2 regions of the Tersicoccus mangrovi genome follow, and region 1 is predicted to be linked to the other one. Evidence: predicted binding sites of a transcription regulator. Region 1 holds the regulator's gene; the other holds the start of a gene.
What was found. The regulator LexA, encoded in region 1, represses DNA repair genes until DNA is damaged. The targets are predictions, from matches to a motif close to TCGAACANNTGTTCGA.
Positions count from the first base shown of each region.

Region 1 (8,737 bases):
CGTCGGCGTGGGCGAGGGCCGCCAGGGCCACCGCCTGGGTGACGGCCGAGAGGTGGTACGGCAGCCGGACGAGGCGCAGCGCGTCCGTGACCTCGGGGGCGGCGGCCATGTAGCCCAGGCGCGTGCCGGCCATGCCGAAGGCCTTGCTCATGGTGCGCGAGATGATCAGGCGTTCCCGGCCCGGCAGCAGCTCGAGGGCGCTGGGCGTGCCGGTGTGGGCGAACTCAGCGTAGGCCTCGTCGACGATCACCATGGATCGGGTGGCCTCCGTCGCCGCGTAGACCGCCTCGATGACATCGAGGCCGGTGGACGTGCCCGTGGGGTTGTTCGGGCTGCAGACGATGACGACGTCCGGAGCGTGCTCCCGCACCTGGGCCGCGGCGGACTCGGCGGTGAGCGTGAAGTCCGCCTCCCGGGTCCCGGCGATGTAGCCGGTGTCGGTCCCCGCGGCCAGGAGCGGATACATGGAGTACGTGGGCGGGAAGCTCATCAGCGTCCGGCCGGGCCCGGCGAACGCCTGGAGGATCTGCTGCAGCACCTCGTTGGACCCGTTCGCCGCCCACAGCCGATCCGCGGTCAGCCCGTGCCCGAGGTAGCGGGCCAGACTCTCGCGCATCGTGGTGAACTCCCGGTCGGGGTACCGGTTGAGGGTCTCGAGGGTGCCCTCGACGCCCGTGACGATCGCCTCCCGCACGGCCGTCGGCAACGGATGCGTGTTCTCGTTGACGTTCAGTTGGATCGGCACGTCGATCTGCGGTGCCCCGTAGGGGACGGTACCCCGCAGATTCTCGCGCAGCGGCAGCGCGTTCAGGCGCTCCAGTCGTTCCTCGGCGCTCGTGGGATTCACCGTCCCAGTCTAGGAAAGCCGCCCGGGCGCCCGCGAATCGCCGTTGTCGTGATCCCGCACGCGGGCTGCGCGCGGGAGACTCACAGCGCGCCGGCCACGGGCAGCGCCCCCACTCACGGCGCGAGACGCCCGTCAGGAGCCGAGCGGAATGTAGAGCTTGCGGCCGGCGTCGATGTGGTCCCCGCTCAACCCGTTGAGGCTGACGATCTTCGCGACGACGTCCCGGGTGTCACGCCCGTGCGCGTTCTCGGCCGCCACCTGCCACAGGGACTGACCCGGCTGGACCGTCACCTGCACGGCGGGCGTCGACGGCACCTGCCGGACTCCTTGTTCGGCCGCCGCCGGCGCCGTCGTGAACACCCCGACCACCGTCAGCAGGACGGCCACGGCGAGCAGCACCGGCAGGCCGACGAAGACGAGCCGGCCCCGCCGCGTCAGATGCAGCGGCGACCGCGACACGCGGCGGGACGCGGCGGCAGCAGGGACCACGGCCGGACGCGCCGCGGTCGGATGCGCCGCACCAGCCGGACGCGCAGCGGCGACACGGGCCGGGGCGGTCCGCGCAGCCGCCGCCTGTGCGACGCGCGGACGGACGGCCCGCAGAGGAGCGGGTGCCGGACGCCGGACGCTGCGGACCGCGGGCCGCGCTGCGGTGGCAGCCGCGCGCGGGCTGCGGTGGAGAGACAGGGTGAAGCTCGGTGCGTGCAGGACGTGGGTCGACATGCCAGCCTCCTCGGTCGGGGACCCGGGATGCATCCGCCGCGGCCGTTCACCGCGTTCGAACACATCTTCGAATCTGTTCTGGTCCATTTCTAGCACTGATCATCGAACGATGTCGAGACTCGCTAGAACATGTGTTTGAAAACGCTCCCCTGCTCCCCTACCGTGAGGCGCAGGGAGCCGGTTTGGTTCCCAGTGCACCAACCGCCACCGACAGAACTGCCGAGAGCCGATTCCGCCACCGCTCGTGGGCCGTGACATCGGGACCGTGAGAGGACAGACCGACGTGCAGCGAAGCGCAGGGACCCGGGGCCTGACCGCCCGTCAGCAGAAGATCCTCGAGACCATCCAGCGCTCCGTCACGGCCAAGGGCTATCCGCCGTCCATGCGGGAGATCGGCGACACCGTCGGGCTGGCCAGCCTCTCGAGCGTCACGCACCAGCTGGGCCAGCTCGAGCGCCTCGGCTACCTGCGCCGCGACCCCAAGCGACCGCGCGCCATGGAGGTGCTCATCCCCCTGACGCTGGCCGAGGAGCCCGTTCCCGCCGGCGACGCCGACGCGGCCGTACTCGCTCCCACGCCGCTGGCCCCGTCGGCCACCGACACCGCGATGGTCCCGCTCGTGGGGCGGATCGCCGCCGGTGGCCCGATCCTGGCCGACCAGCAGGTCGAGGACGTCATGCCGCTGCCGCGCCGCCTCGTCGGGCATGGGGAACTGTTCATGCTGCAGGTCGCCGGTGACTCGATGATCGACGCGGCCATCTGCGACGGCGACTGGGTCGTGGTGCGGCGGCAGAACGCCGCGGAGAACGGCGACATCGTGGCCGCGCTGCTCGACGACGAGGCGACGGTCAAGACCTTCCGGCAGCGCGACGGCCACACCTGGCTGCTCCCCCAGAACACCCAGTACGAGCCGATTCTCGGCGACCACGCCACCGTGATGGGCAAGGTCGTCTCCGTGGTGCGCGCGCTCTAGTCACTCGGGCGCGAGGCGCTCGGCCCCTCGCGCGAAGTTCCGCGAGCTCAGCTCGCCGCCTCAGCTCCCGACGTGTTCGTCGCGGCACCGGCATCGGCCGCCGCGAGCCGCTCCAGTGCGGCCAGGGCCACGTCGCGGTCCGTCGTGGTCCAGAACGGCGGCAGCGACGCCCTCAGGAAACCGCCGTAGCCCGCCGTCGCGAGCCGCGAGTCCAGGACGGCGACGACACCGCGATCCCCGCGGCTGCGGATCAACCGACCCGCCCCCTGAGCGAGGCGCACGGCGGCATGGGAGGCCGCGACGGCCATGAAGCCGTTGCCGCCGGCCCCGGCGACCGCACGGGTGCGCGCCGTCGAGAGCGGGTCGTCCGGCCGGGGGAACGGGATCTTGTCGATGACGACGAGCCGGCACGCGGGCCCGGGCACGTCGACGCCCTGCCACAGCGACATGGTGCCGAACAGGCAGGTGTCGGGATCCGCGGCGAACTGCTCGATGAGCGCCGCCGTGCTGCCCTCCCCCTGGCACAGGATCGGCACGTCGAGCTTCTCGCGCAGCACGTCGGCCGCCTGCTCGGCGGCGCGGCGGGCCGAGAACAGTCCCAGGGCGCCACCGCCGGACGCCCGGATCAAAGCCTCCAGCTCCTCGAGGGCGGCCGGGGAGATGCCCTGCGAGGGCCGCGGCAGGTGCTTGGCCACGTAGAGCACGCCCTGGCGCGGATAGTCGAACGGGGAGCCGACGTCGACGCCGGTCCAGGCCGGAGCGCCGGCGCCCTGCAGCCCGAGCGCGCCGGCGACGGGCTCGAACGCGGCGCCGATGGCCAGGGTCGCGGACGTGAGCACGACGGTCCGGTCGGCGAACAGGCCGTCGCGCAGGCGCCCGGCCACCGAGAGCGGCGCGATCGTCAGGGTCGCGGGATCGGTCGGGTCCGCCTCGGCGTAGCCGGTCTGCGGCGACCAGTGCCCCGGGCGGGAGACCCACACCGCGTCGCTGGCGGGCGCGGCGGCGAGCAGGCGCTCGGCCACGTCGTGCACCTGGGTGAGGCGGGAGCGGGCCATCTGCCGGCCGCCGTCGGCCGCCGCGCCCTGCGTGGGCTTCGAATCGGAGAGCGCGGCGCGGGTCGCGGCCAGCATCCGGTTGACGGCGGTCGCCGCCTCCTCGTCGAGTCCGCGCGCGAGCAGCCCGGTCGGGGCGGTCGCCAGGGCGGCGTCGAAGCCGTCGGCGGCCTCGTGCAGGGCGGTGACGTCGATCGCAGTGTGGCGGCGCGCGGCGGTCGCGGCGGTGTGCACCATCGTGGAGGAGAGCTGACCGGTCACAGCGCCGGTCACCCGGTCGGCCAGTTCGTGGGCCTCGTCGATGACGGCGACGTCGTAGTCCGGCAGCACGGCCAGGCCCTCGAAGGCGTCGATCGCGAGCATCGCGTGATTGGTGACGACGACGTCGGCCTCGGCGCCGCGCTGCCGGGCCCGCTCGCTGAAGCACTCGGCGGCCACGGGGCACCGCTGCGCGCCGATGCACTCCATGGCGCTGACCGACACCTGGCGCCACGCGCGTTCGGACACGCCAGGGCGCAGCTCGTCGCGGTCCCCGGTGTCGGTCTTCTCGGCCCACTCCCGCAGGCGGGTGATCTCCCTGCCGAGCGCGCTGATCGGGCCGTCGGCGCGCCCGGTGTCGTTGCGGGAGGCCCCCGGGTGCGGGGCGGCCGTGTCCGCTGCGAGGCTGAAGAGGGTGTCGGCCGGGTCCTCCTCGGCGGGGAAGCCGCCGTCGAGCTTGTGCCGGCACACGTAGTTGCCGCGCCCTTTGACGAGGGCGACGTCGATCGGCCGGTCCAGTTCGGGTGCGAGGGCGTCGAGCAGCCGGGGCAGGTCACGGCCGACGATCTGGGACTGCAGGGCGAGCGTCGCGGTGGCCACGAGCACGGGCCGGTCCGCGTCGAGGGCGTGCCGGATCAGCGGGACCAGGTACGCCAGGGACTTGCCGGTGCCGGTGCCCGCCTGCACGAGCAGGTGCCGACCGTCGGCGATCGCCGACTCGACGTGCTCGAGCATCGCGCGCTGCCCGTCGCGGCGCTCACCGCCCAGACCGGCGACCGCGGCGTCGAGCAGCGCGGTCGCCGAGGCGGTCGGGCCGGCGTCGGCGGCGCCCGCATCGGCCCGCCCCTTGCCGCGCTGGTCGGTACCGCGTTGGGCCTTCCCGGTGCGCGGGGCGGCGTCGGCGCTCACGCGGTCACGACGAACGGGTCGAGCAGGGGCCGCAGCCCGGCCCGCACCCGCACGGTCAAGCGCGTCCCGTCGGGATCGTGGTGCAGGGTGACGATCTGCGCGTCCGGCCCGTGCAGTCGCGAGAGGACGTCGCCCCGCTCGTACGGGACGAGCAGGTCGAGCGCCTGGTCCGGCCGCGGGATCGTGGCGGCGATCCGTTCCTTCAGCTCGGCAATGCCCTTCCCGGTGCGGGCGGAGACGACGATGCTCGACGGCTCGCGCCGGCGCAGCCGCTCGAGGGTGAACTCGTCGGCGGCGTCCGCCTTGTTCAGGACGATGATCTCCGGGATGTCCCGCGCGTCGACCTCGGCGAGGACCTCGCGGACCGCGGCGATCTGCCCCTCCGGGTCGGGGTGCGAGGCGTCGACGACGTGCAGGATGACGTCCGCGTCGGCGACCTCCTCGAGCGTGGACCGGAACGCCTCGACGAGCTGGGTGGGCAGGGACCGGACGAAACCGACGGTGTCGGCGAGCGTGTAGCCGATGCCGTCGTCGGTCTCGGCCTTGCGCACGGTCGGGTCCAGGGTCGCGAACAGGGCGTTCTCGACGAGCACACCGGCGTCGGTGAGCCGGTTCAGCAGCGAGGACTTGCCGGCGTTGGTGTACCCGGCGATGGCGACCGAGGGCACCTCGTTGCGGCGCCGATTGCCGCGCTTGGTCACCCGGGCCGGTTCCATCGCCGCGATCTGGCGGCGCAGCTTGGCCATGCGCGTGCGGATGCGGCGCCGGTCCAGCTCGATCTTCGTCTCACCGGGACCACGGGAGCCGATACCGCCACCGGCGACGCCCACGCGCCCACCGGCCTGCCGGGACATCGACTCGCCCCAGCCACGCAGGCGCGGCAACAGGTACTCCAGCTGCGCGAGCTCGACCTGCGCCTTGCCCTCGCGCGACTTGGCGTGCTGGGCGAAGATGTCGAGGATCAGGGCCGTCCGGTCGATGACCTTGACCTTGACGATGTCCTCGAGCCCACGCCGCTGGGACGGGGAGAGCTCGGAGTCGACGACGACGGTGTCGGCGCCGGACGATGCGACGATGGCGCGCAGTTCCTCCGCCTTGCCGGAGCCGAGGAAGGTGCCGGGATCCGGCGTCAGGCGGCGCTGGACGATGCCGTCGAGCACCTCGGAGCCGGCGGTCTCGGCGAGCGCGGCGAGTTCGCGCAGGGAGTTCTCGGCGTCCGCGGCGGTGCCGGCGGTCCACAGGCCGGCGAGCACGACGCGCTCGAGGCGCAACTGCCGGTACTCGACCTCGGTGACGTCCTCGAGTTCGGTGGACAGCCCCGCGACGCGGCGGAGTGCGCGCCGATCGGCGCGGTCGTCCTGGTCGCCGTCGTAGTCGGTGCGGTCCTCCTGACCCTCGGCGAGGGCCAGGGCACGGCGGTCGAGGATGCGGTCGGCCGTGTTGTTGCCGGCCGCGTGGTTCCCGGCGGTGTTGTTGCCGGCTGCGCCGGGGTTGCCGTTGCGGTGGGTGCGGCCACCGGCGTCGGTGACGGCGTCCTCCCGGGCCAGGATGCGATCGATGACGCCCTGCATGTCCTCGGGACCCAGTTCGCGGGCCGGAGTGGACGTGGTGGGCTGTCGGGGGTGGGTCATGGTCTCCTTGATGCTCTGCCGTCCGGCGCATCCGCGATTCGTCGTGATGAGGTTCGTGGCGGTGCAGCCGGGTATCTCCATGGTAGTCGCCACCCCGTCGGACGGGACGGATTCTCCACAGGCGTCAACGTCGACGCCGGCGGGTCTCTTCCCGGTCCTTCCACGCCGTCGGGCGGATCGCGCCGCCCGGCCGCGTCCGGCGTCGCCCGGGTGGATCGCTACGCTGGGACCGATGTCCGAGCACTACTTCTCCGCGCAGCCCTCCGGCCCCCTGACGGTCCGCCCCGTGACCGTCACCCTGGCCGATCGCACGGTCACCGTCAGCACGGCCGGCGGTGTCTTCAGCCCCGACGCCGTCGACAAGGGCACCGCCGTGCTGCTCAAGCACGCCCCCGAGCCGCCGGCCACCGGGCGCTTCCTCGACCTCGGCTGCGGATGGGGGCCGATGGCGCTCACGCTCGCGCTGCGCTCCCCCGAGGCCGACGTCGTCGCCGTCGATGTCAACACGCGGGCGCTCGAGCTCGTGCGGCGCAACGCCGCGACGCTCGGGCTGGACCGGATCCGTGCCGCCGAGCCGGACGAGGTGCCCGCCGGCGAGGAGTTCGACCTGATCTGGTCCAACCCTCCGATCCGGGTGGGCAAGGCCGTGCTGCACGACCTGCTGACCACCTGGGTGCCGCGGCTGGCGCCGGGCGGGACGGCGCTGCTCGTCGTGCAGAAGAACCTCGGCGCGGACTCGCTGCAGCGCTGGCTCAGCGACACCCTGTCCGAGCGACACGGCGACGCGTTCACGGTGGACCGCGCCACCACCGACAAGGGCTTCCGGCTCATCGAGGTCGTCCGCGCCGACTGAGAGCTGCTTCGGGCTGTCGCGTCGGAGACCGATCAGAGCGTCGGAGACCGATCAGAGCAGGTCGACGCGTCCCACCAGCACCGCCGGACCGCTCAGTTCGACGTGCTCGGTGCCGTCCGCCGCGGGGGTGAACGCCACGCCGACGACGCCACCCGGGACGGCGACGGTGTACCGGTCGGGCGCGCCCGTGCCGGCCCAGAAGCGGATGGCCGCGGCCGCGGCACAGGCTCCGGTGCCGCACGACTGGGTCTCCCCCACGCCGCGCTCGTGCACCCGCATCGCCAGGGCGGCGACGCCGTCGGCAGCCACGAGCGGGTCGGCCGGCACGACGAACTCGACGTTGGTGCCGGCGGGCGGCAGCGGGTCGACGCTCGGCGCGCGCACGAGTGCGAGCGCGTCCAGCTCGTCGGTCGAGGCGAGCGCGACGACGGTGTGCGGGTTGCCCATGCTGATGGAGACGGCGGGCCGGTCGACGTCGACGCCGTTCGTGCGCACCAGCGCGTCGGTGCCCCGCTCCTGCGCGGTGGCCGCGTCGATGAGGGTCCACGGTCCCATGTCCACGGCGTACCCGCCGTCGACGACCCGGACGTACTTGACGCCGGCGCGGGTGCCGACGGGCAGCACCTGGCCGGGCTCGACGGTGGCCAGGCCCTCGCGGCGCACGAACTCGGCGAATACCCGGACCCCGTTGCCGCACATCTCCGACAGGGAACCGTCCGCGTTGCGGTAGTCCATGAACCACTCGGCGGCCGGCTCGGCCTCGAGCAGCGCACGGCCCTCGGGCAGCAGGCGGGACGGGACGGCGCGGATCATCCCGTCGGCGCCGATACCGCGGTGGCGGTCGCACAGGGCGGCCGCGGTGGGCTCGTCCACGGGGCGGGTGCCGTCGGGATCCGCAAGGAGGACGAAGTCGTTGCCGGTGCCGTGACCCTTGGTCAGGGTGACGCCGGCCCAGCGCTCCGCGGCGCGGGCCAGGACGTCGTCGTGCACCGCGTTCGGCGACGGTGCCGCCGCGGAATCGGCGTCGGGCGTGGCAGAGGCCGGCGTGGCGGAGGGCATGGTTCCAGCGTAGCGCCCGGGCCTTCCCGCCGGCTCGTGGAGGGACGTCCGCATCGGACTTCTCGGGGGGAGCAGTCGCGGACGGGGTCAGCGCAGGTGCGCGAGGGCGGCGTCGAGGAGGCCGGCCCGATCGGTGCGGTCGACGTCGAGCCAGTGGAGGCGCGGGTCGGCGCCGAACCACGTGCGCTGCCGCTTGGCGAACCGCTGGGTGGCGGTGACGGTATCGGCGATCGCATCCGCTTCGGTCATCGTGCCGTCGGCGACGGCGAGGAACTGGGCGTAGCCGATGGCGCGGGAGGCGGTGCGGCCGTGCCGCAGGCCGGCGGCGTCGAGCCGCGCGACCTCCTCGGCCAGACCCTGCTCGACCATCGCGTGCACGCGGGCGTCGAGCCGGTCCCGCAGCGCCGGGGTCGGCAGTCGCAGCCCGAGCTG
Region 1 is NZ_JBAJMW010000009.1:78,676-87,412, forward strand. It holds gene V6N00_RS15675 (histidinol-phosphate transaminase) at 1-847, opposite strand, end outside; gene V6N00_RS15680 (LysM peptidoglycan-binding domain-containing protein) at 980-1,306, opposite strand; gene lexA (transcriptional repressor LexA) at 1,827-2,543, shown strand; gene V6N00_RS15690 (ATP-dependent DNA helicase) at 2,591-4,645, opposite strand; gene hflX (GTPase HflX) at 4,759-6,393, opposite strand; gene V6N00_RS15700 (class I SAM-dependent methyltransferase) at 6,626-7,246, shown strand; gene dapF (diaminopimelate epimerase) at 7,298-8,305, opposite strand; gene miaA (tRNA (adenosine(37)-N6)-dimethylallyltransferase MiaA) at 8,393-8,737, opposite strand, start outside.

Region 2 (8,737 bases), on a different contig from region 1:
GTGATCTCGAACCCCGCGTTCTCGACACCGTCCCGCAGCCCGCGCTCGCCGGCGCGGACGGTCTGCGTCTCGGGGTGCTGGCCGTCCAGGGCGACGTCCGGGAGCACGCCGCGATCCTCGACGAGTTCGGCGCCGACGTCGTCCTCGTGCGCCGGCCCGGCGAGATCGACGGCCTCGACGGCCTCGTGATCCCCGGCGGGGAGTCCACCACGATGGACAAACTGACCCGGGCCTTCGACCTCGCCGAGCCGTTGCGTGACGCCATCGCCGGCGGCCTGCCCGTGTACGGTTCGTGCGCCGGGATGATCATGCTCGCCGACCGCGTCGCCGACCCAGCCCTGGACCGGCAGGGTGACCCGCAGCGCACCCTCGGCGGCATCGACATGACCGTGCGACGGAACGCCTTCGGCCGGCAGCGGGAGTCCTTCGAGGTCACACTGGACTTCACCGACGTCGGCGACGTGCCCGCCGTGTTCATCCGCGCACCGCTGGCCGAACAGGTCGGCGACGGCGTCGAGGTGCTCGCCCGCACGCCGTCCGACGCGCCCGCTCAGCACCCCGACGGGGATGCTGACCCGGAGGTCCGCGACACGGCCGGTAGAATCGTCGCAGTGCGGTCGGGGAAGCTCCTCGCCACGTCCTTCCATCCGGAGGTCACCGGCGAGCGGCGGATCCACGACCTGTTCATCCGGATGATCAGAGGAGAAGCGTAGGTATGTCGGGCCACTCCAAATGGGCGACCACCAAGCACAAGAAGGCCGTCATCGACGGCCGCCGCGCGAAGGCGTTCGCCAAGTTCATCAAGAACATCGAGGTCGCGGCGCGCATGGGCGGCCCGGACACGTCCGGTAACCCGGCCCTCGAGCTCGCGGTCTCCAAGGCGAAGAAGAACTCGGTCCCCAACGACAACATCGATCGCGCGGTCAAGCGCGGCGCGGGGCTGACCGGCGAGACGATCGACTACTCGGAGATCTTCTACGAGGCTCGCGGCCCCCAGGGGTCGGCGCTGCTCGTCGAGTGCCTGACGGACAACAAGAACCGCGCCGCCTCCGAAGTGCGCGTGGCGATCACCCGCAACGGCGGCACCGTGGCCGACCAGGGGTCGGTCAACTACCTCTTCACCCGCAAGGGCGTCGTCCGGCTGCCGAAGAACGACCTGTCCGAGGACGACGTCCTGATGGCCGTGCTCGACGCGGGCGCCGAGGAGGTCAAGGACGAGGGCGAGAACTTCGAGGTGATCTCCGAGGCCAGCGACCTGCCCGCCATCCGCGCCGCCCTGACCGACGCGTCCATCGAGTACGAGACGGACGAGGCCGAGTTCCTCCCGTCGATGCACGTGGACCTCGACCCCGACGCCGCCCGCAAGTTCCTGCGCCTGGTCGACGCCCTCGAAGAGCTCGACGACGTGCAGAACGTCTACTCCAACGCGGACATCAGCGAGGCCGTCATGGCCGAGCTGGACACCGAGGACTGACGGGACGGTCGACGGCGTGAGCCTGCGCGTGCTCGGGGTCGACCCGGGCCTCACCCGCTGCGGGCTCGGCGTCGTCGACGTGACCGCCGACCGGCGCGCCACCCTCGTCGAGGTCGGCGTCGTCGGGACCCCGGCGGGCACACCGCTCGACGCGCGGCTCTTCGCCATCGACGCCGCCGTCGAGCAGTGGCTGGATCGCCACAACCCGGACGTGCTCGCCGTCGAGCGGGTGTTCAGCCAGCTCAACGTCTCCACCGTGATGGGCACAGCGCAGGCGTCCGGCGTCGTCATCGCCGCAGCGGCCCGGCGCGGCATCGCGGTCGCGCTGCACACGCCGACCGAGGTCAAGGCCGCCGTCACCGGCAACGGTCAGGCGGACAAGGGCTCGGTCGCCCGGATGGTCGTGCGCATCCTCCGCCTTCCTGAGGCACCGACACCCGCGGACGCCGCCGACGCCCTCGCCCTGGCCATCACCCACGCGTGGCGGTCGGGGCTGAGCGCCGTCGCGTCGTCGACGGCCGACGCCGGGTCGACCTCGCGGGCGGCCGCCGCGGCGCGGGCCGGTCAGCGCACGCCGGGCGGCACGCTCACCGCGGCGCAGAAGCTCTGGGTGCAGGCCGAGGCCAGCGCCCGCCAGGCCGGTCACGGCCGCCGCCACCGGTAGGAGCGGCAGCCGGTTCGTCCTTGCTGCCGCAGCCACGTCGCTCCGTCCCAGGACACGTCGAGCCGGCGGGGGACAGGACGACCCGCGCAGGTCGTCCTGTGGCCCGGACCCACGACACGCCGACGTCCGTCGGGACAGGGTGATCCGACCGGCTCGTCCTGCGCCCCGTCCCGGGACACTCCGACGCGCTGAGGGATACGGCGTCACGGCCCCCGTGCGTGCGGCGTGTCGTGGGACCCAGTGCACGTCCCGACCTGCACGTCCCGACCTGCACACCCTCTCGTATCGTCGCGATCGGTGACAGATCCGACGGGCTCCGGCTGGGCCGCGCTCACCCGGTCCCAGGACCCGCCGGCGTCCATCGGGATCGGGCGTCGCAGCCCGGATCCGTGCGGCGTGTCGTGGGACCCGGTCTCGACCGTCGACCTTCCCGCGGCGTCCGACGTCGCCCCCTCCGGCGATGGGCGCCTCGCCGCGACGCGCGTGGTGATGCCGGGTGCTGTCGGTGCGCTCCCGTAGGGTGTTCGTAGATATGTTCGACCCCGCGATCCCCGCCCGGATCCCGCCCGAGAGGAGTGACCCGTCGTGATCAGCTCGCTTCGCGGCACCGTGACCCACGTCGGCCTCACCTCCGCGGTGATCGACGTCAACGGTTTCGGCATGCTCGTCAACGCCACCCCGCAGACCCTCGCCTCCCTCCGCCCGGGGGAGAGCGCCACCGTCGCGACGTCGATGGTCGTGCGCGAGGATTCGATGACCCTCTTCGGCTTCCCCGACGCCGAGCACCGCGAGGTGTTCGAGACCCTGCTCGGCGTCAGCGGCGTCGGTCCCCGGCTGGCCCTGGCGGTCCTCGCCGTACACGATCCGGAGACGGTGCGGATCGCCGCGGCGTCGGGCGACGACAAGGCGTTCAGCAAGGTCCCCGGCATCGGCCCCAAGGGTGCGCGGCGCATCGTCCTCGAGCTCGCGGACAAGCTGGTGCCCACGGGCGCGACCCCGGCGGCTGCGACGCCGGCCGGTCCCGTGTGGCAGCCGCAGGTGCTCCAGGCGCTCACCGGGCTCGGCTGGTCGGAGAAGGACGCGACGGCGGCGCTCGAGTCGGCCACGGCGGACGAGCCCGACGTCGCGGCCCGCGGCAACGTCGCCGAGATCCTCCGCCTCACGCTGCGCTGGCTCGGCCAGGACACCGGACGCGCCTCGCGCAGTGCCGGCACCCGCGCCCGGACGTCCACCCTCTCCCCGGCCGCCACCGACGACGACACCGTGACGGCCGGCCGTGGCTGAGAGCCAGGACGCCGGCGCCCGCATGGTCTCGGCCGACGGCGAGCCCGAGGAGCGGATGATCGAGGCCGCCCTGCGGCCCAAGAGCCTCGACGACTTCGTCGGGCAGAAGCGCGTGCGTGAGCAGCTCTCCCTCGTCCTGGAGGCCTCGCGCCTGCGCGGCCGCAGCGCCGACCACGTCCTGCTCTCGGGTCCGCCCGGACTGGGCAAGACGACGCTGGCCATGATCATCGCCGCCGAGATGAACGCACCGCTGCGCATCACGTCCGGCCCGGCCATCCAGCACGCCGGTGACCTCGCTGCGATCCTGTCCTCCCTCAGCGAAGGGGAGGTGCTCTTCCTCGACGAGATCCACCGCATGTCCCGGCCCGCCGAGGAGATGCTCTACATGGCCATGGAGGACTTCCGCGTCGACATCGTCGTCGGCAAGGGTGCGGGCGCCACCGCCATCCCGCTCGACCTGCCGCCCTTCACCCTGGTGGGCGCCACCACGCGGGCCGGGCTGCTGCCCGGCCCCCTGCGGGACCGGTTCGGCTTCACCGGCCACCTCGAGTTCTACGCCGTGGACGAGCTCGAGCGCGTGCTGCGCCGCTCGGCCGGCCTGATGGACCTCGCCGTCAACTCCGCCGGATTCGCGGAGATCGCCAAGCGCTCCCGGGGCACGCCGCGCATCGCCAACCGGCTGTTGCGCCGGGTCCGGGACTGGGCGCTCGTGCACGGGGTCCAGCAGATCGACGCCCGATCCGCCTCCGCAGCACTGGACATGTACGAGGTCGACGCGCGCGGCCTGGACCGCCTCGACCGGGCGGTGCTGCACGCCCTCGTCAGCAAGTTCCACGGCGGCCCTGTCGGCCTGTCCACCCTCGCCATCGCGGTGGGGGAGGAGACCGAGACCGTCGAGACCGTCGCCGAGCCGTACCTGGTGAGGGAGGGCCTTCTCGGCCGCACGCCGCGCGGACGCATCGCGATGCCGGCCGCCTACGAGCACCTCGGCATCGAACCGCCCGCCGGTTACGCCGCGGCGTCCCTCTCGGCCCGGCTGGACGAGGACGGCCCCGTCGCCGGCGGAACCGTTCCGTTGTTCGCGACGGACCAGCTCGACGACTGACCAGTTGGCGACGGACCAGGTCGCCGTGGATCCATCAGCCGTGGATCCATCAGCCGCGGATCAGTTCGACGACTGATCCGTTCCCCGCCCCGGCGGTCGCAGGTGCACCGATCCATGTCGATGCACGCACGTCAGCGCGCCGTCGTCACGGGCTCCGGCTGGGTGGCCTAGACTGAGCCGACACTCGTGATGCCTCTGCGCGCCCGATCAGGTTGCCGTGCCACCATCAGGAGTGCTCGCCGCTGGACGGCGTGATCCTGCACTCGACGAATGGACTCTCAGGACCGTGGATCCCCTTTTCCTCATCATGATCGTCGTGCTGATCTTCCTGATCTTCACGATGTTCCGTCGCAACAAGAAGGCCCAGGCCGAGGCTCAGGCGCGCAAGTCGTCGATGGCTCCCGGCCAGGAGGTCATGACCAGCTACGGGCTGTTCGGCACCGTGCTGTCCGTCGACGCGGCCGAGAACAAGGTCGTCCTCGAGCTCTCGCCCGGCAACACCGCCACCGTGCACCTGCAGTCCGTGACCAAGATCCTGGACCCGGCGGAGCCCGCTGCCGATGACGCCGGGGCCACGGCGACGGGTGCCCCCGTTGCCGCCGAGCCGCTCGACACGCCCGTCGGCACCGATCGTCCGCGCACCGACGCGCCCGCCACGGACGGCTTCGCCGGCTCGGACGCGACCGCGACCCGCGCGGAGACGCCGGAGGAGACCATGCGGCGCCTCAACGAGCACAACGACAACAACAACCGCTGACCCGACGCCGGCGCCCACCACACCAGGCTCACCCGCGGGGTGGGCGCCGCGTCCGCAGGAGACCCTCCCCCCATGGCAAAGAACCGGGCTGGTACGAACCGGACGGTGTCCGGTGCCCGTCGCACCATCATCTGGCTGGCCGTCCTCTTCATCGCGCTCGGCGCCGTGCTGACCGGCGGCGCCCTGACCGGTCAGGCGAGCGCCGCTCCGAAGCTCGCGCTCGACCTCGAGGGCGGCACCGAGATGATCCTCGCGCCGCGCACTCAGTCGGGCGCGGACATCAACGAGGAACAGCTCGCGCAGGCGGTGGAGATCATCCGGCAGCGTGTGGACGGCTCCGGTGTCGCCGAGGCGGAGATCAGCACCCAGTCCAGCCGCAACGTCGTCGTCAGCATGCCGGGCATCCCGAGCGCGCAGACCCGGGAGCTGATCCAGGCGTCGGCGGACATGACGTTCCGTCCCGTCCTCCAGGTCGGTGACGCCGCCCCGGTGACGGGGGCGAACCGGGCGAAGGACTCGGCGCTGCCGAATCCCAAGGCCAAGCCGACCAACGCGAGCGACGCCAACTGGATCACCGGGCCGGTGTACCGCGCGTTCGAGGCGAAGGACTGCCGGCCCGCCGCCGCTGCCAAGCAGCAGCCGCCGACCGATCCGGCCAAGCCCGCGATCGCCTGCGACGCGTCCACGGGCGGCAAGTACATCCTCGGCCCCGTCGAGGTGCCCGGCGCGGACATCCAGACCGCGAGCTTCGGCCAGACGACGGGCGCGAACGGCGCCAACACGGGCCAGTGGGCCGTGAACATCCAGTTCAACGGCGCTGGCACCGACAAGTTCCGCGCCGTCACGCAGCGCCTGTTCGGTCTGCAGCAGCCCCGCAACCAGTTCGCCATCGTGCTCGACGGCCGGGTGCTCTCCGCTCCGGTGACGCAGGCCGTGATCACGGACGGCAAGCCGCAGATCACCGGCAACTTCACCCAGGACTCGGCCAAGGCCCTGTCCGAACAGCTCAAGTACGGCGCCCTGCCGATCAGCTTCGAGATCCAGAGCGAGCAGCAGATCTCCGCCACGCTCGGCAGCCAGCAGCTGCTGATGGGCATCATCGCGGGCCTCATCGGCCTCGCCCTCGTGTGCGTCTACTCGCTCTTCCAGTACCGCCTGCTCGGCTTCGTGACCATCGCGTCCCTCGTGGTCGCGGGCGTGCTGACCTGGCTGGCGATCGCCATCCTCGGCTGGACCGCCAACTACCGCCTGTCCCTGGCCGGTGTCGCCGGCCTGATCGTCGCCATCGGGCAGACGGCCGACTCCTTCATCGTCTACTTCGAGCGCATCCGCGACGAGCTGCGTGAGGGCCGGTCGGTCATCTCCGCCGTCGACCACGGCTGGAAGCGCGCGAAGCGGACGGTGCTCGCCTCGAAGGCGGTCAACCTGCTGGCCGCCGTCGTGCTCTACTTCGCCGCGGTCGGCAACGTGCGCGGCTTCGCGTTCACCCTCGGCCTGACCGCGATCGCCGACCTCATCGTCGTGTTCATGTTCACGCACCCGACGATGGTGTTGCTCGCCCGTACCCGCTTCTTCGGCGGGGGACACCGCATGTCCGGGCTGGACCCGGAGCGGCTCGGCGCGGTGCCGTTCTACCGCGGCGCCGGGCGCATCCGTGAGCCGGTGCTCGCCGGGGCGGGCAGCACGCCCGTCCGCAAGGGACGCAACGCCGGCGCCAGCCGTGAGGCCGAGCGGCGCATGACGATCGCCGAGCGGCGCGCCGCGGAGCAGCGCGTCGGTGCCACCCATGATCGTTCCGGCAGCACCGCTGTCGGAGAGGACGAGTGATGATCAGTTTCTCCCGCTTCGGCAACGACCTCTACAGCGGTCGCCGTTCCTTCGACTTCGTCGGCAAGCGACGGATCTGGTTCCTCATCGCGATCATCGCGATCGTCGGCTCGATCCTCGTGCCGACCCTCAGCGGCGGCTTCAACCTCGGCATCGAGTTCCGCGGCGGCTCGGAGTTCACCGTCTCCGGCACCAGCCACACCGACATCGATCGCGGCGAGAAGGCGGTCAGTTCGGTCGCCGGCGACAAGAACGCGACCGTCACCAACATCGCGCCCGGCACCATGCGGGTGCAGACGGAACGGCTCAGCGACGACCAGACGCTGCAGGTGCGCGACGCCCTGCGCAGCGCGTACGACGTGTCCGCCGGCCAGGTGACGTCGACCTTCGTCGGACCCACCTGGGGCGCGGACGTCACCCGGCAGGCCCTCCAGGGGCTCGTCATCTTCGTCGTGATCGCCGCCGTGCTCATGGCCCTGTACTTCCGCACCTGGAAGATGTCGGTGGGCGCCCTCGGCGGGCTGGTGACCGTGATGGTCGTGACCGCCGGGCTGTACGCCCTGAGCGGCTTCGAGGTGACCCCGTCGGCGATCATCGGCTTCCTCACGGTGCTGAGCTACTCGCTCTACGACACCGTGGTGGTGTTCGACAAGATCCGCGAGAACACCGCGAACATCGCGACGAACACACAGCGCAGCTTCGCCGAGGAGGTGAACCTCGCGATCAACCAGACGCTCGTCCGGTCGATCAACACCTCGGTGGTGGCGATCCTGCCGGTCGCGGCGATCCTCTTCATCGGGGCCTACCTGCTGGGTGCGGGCACGCTGAAGGACCTCTCGCTCTCGCTGTTCATCGGCATCATCCTCGGCACGCTCACGACCCTCTTCATCGCCGCGCCGCTGTACGCCGCGCTGCGGTCGCGGGAGACGGACCTGGTCCACCAGGCGGAGCGCGTGACCGCGCGGCGCGAAGCGGCGACGACCGTCTGACGACGCCGACGCCGGCCCCTCGATGCGGGCCGGCGGACGCGTCCCGAACGCCACGCCGGCCGTCGCAACGGCCGAGAGTAAACGTTTGCGTTCGGAGGGCATAAACTGTCACAACCGTTCTCGCGGACGGCCGGTGCGGTGATGCGCACGGTCGTCCCACGTCCTCGGCGGCCGTACCACTGCTGACCGAGTAAGGGAGGTGGCAGTGGCCGAGAAGAGCCAGACCCCCGGGTCCATGGCCGCACAGTCGGGCGCGCCCGCCGTCCTGGACACCACCACCGGCACGCCTCCTCGCGATCCCGCCGGTAGCCGGCCGAGCCCCTCGCCCGCGGCCCCTCCGGCCGGGCGGCGTGAGCGCACCCGGTCCCGGATCGCCCGTCTGACCGGGCGGGGGACGACGGCGTATTCGCCGATCCTCGAGCCACTGATGCGCACGGTGCGGGCCAACAACCCGCGCGAGGACCTCGACCTCATCCAGCGGGCCTTCGCCGTCGCCGAGCGCGCGCATCGCGGGCAGAAGCGCAAGAGCGGTGACCCCTACATCACCCACCCGGTGGCGGTCGCCACGATCCTCGCCGAGCTCGGCATGTCCGGCTCCACCCTCGCCGCGGCCCTCCTCCACGACACCGTGGAGGAC
Region 2 is NZ_JBAJMW010000007.1:86,243-94,979, reverse strand. It holds gene pdxT (pyridoxal 5'-phosphate synthase glutaminase subunit PdxT) at 63-713, shown strand; gene V6N00_RS14350 (YebC/PmpR family DNA-binding transcriptional regulator) at 716-1,474, shown strand; gene ruvC (crossover junction endodeoxyribonuclease RuvC) at 1,491-2,138, shown strand; gene ruvA (Holliday junction branch migration protein RuvA) at 2,724-3,422, shown strand; gene ruvB (Holliday junction branch migration DNA helicase RuvB) at 3,445-4,527, shown strand; gene yajC (preprotein translocase subunit YajC) at 4,814-5,284, shown strand; gene secD (protein translocase subunit SecD) at 5,357-7,111, shown strand; gene secF (protein translocase subunit SecF) at 7,111-8,100, shown strand; gene V6N00_RS14315 (RelA/SpoT family protein) at 8,306-8,737, shown strand, end outside.
Region 2: ruvA (Holliday junction branch migration protein RuvA) is a predicted target of LexA. The motif match lies at 2,663-2,678, and genes of this name have one in related genera.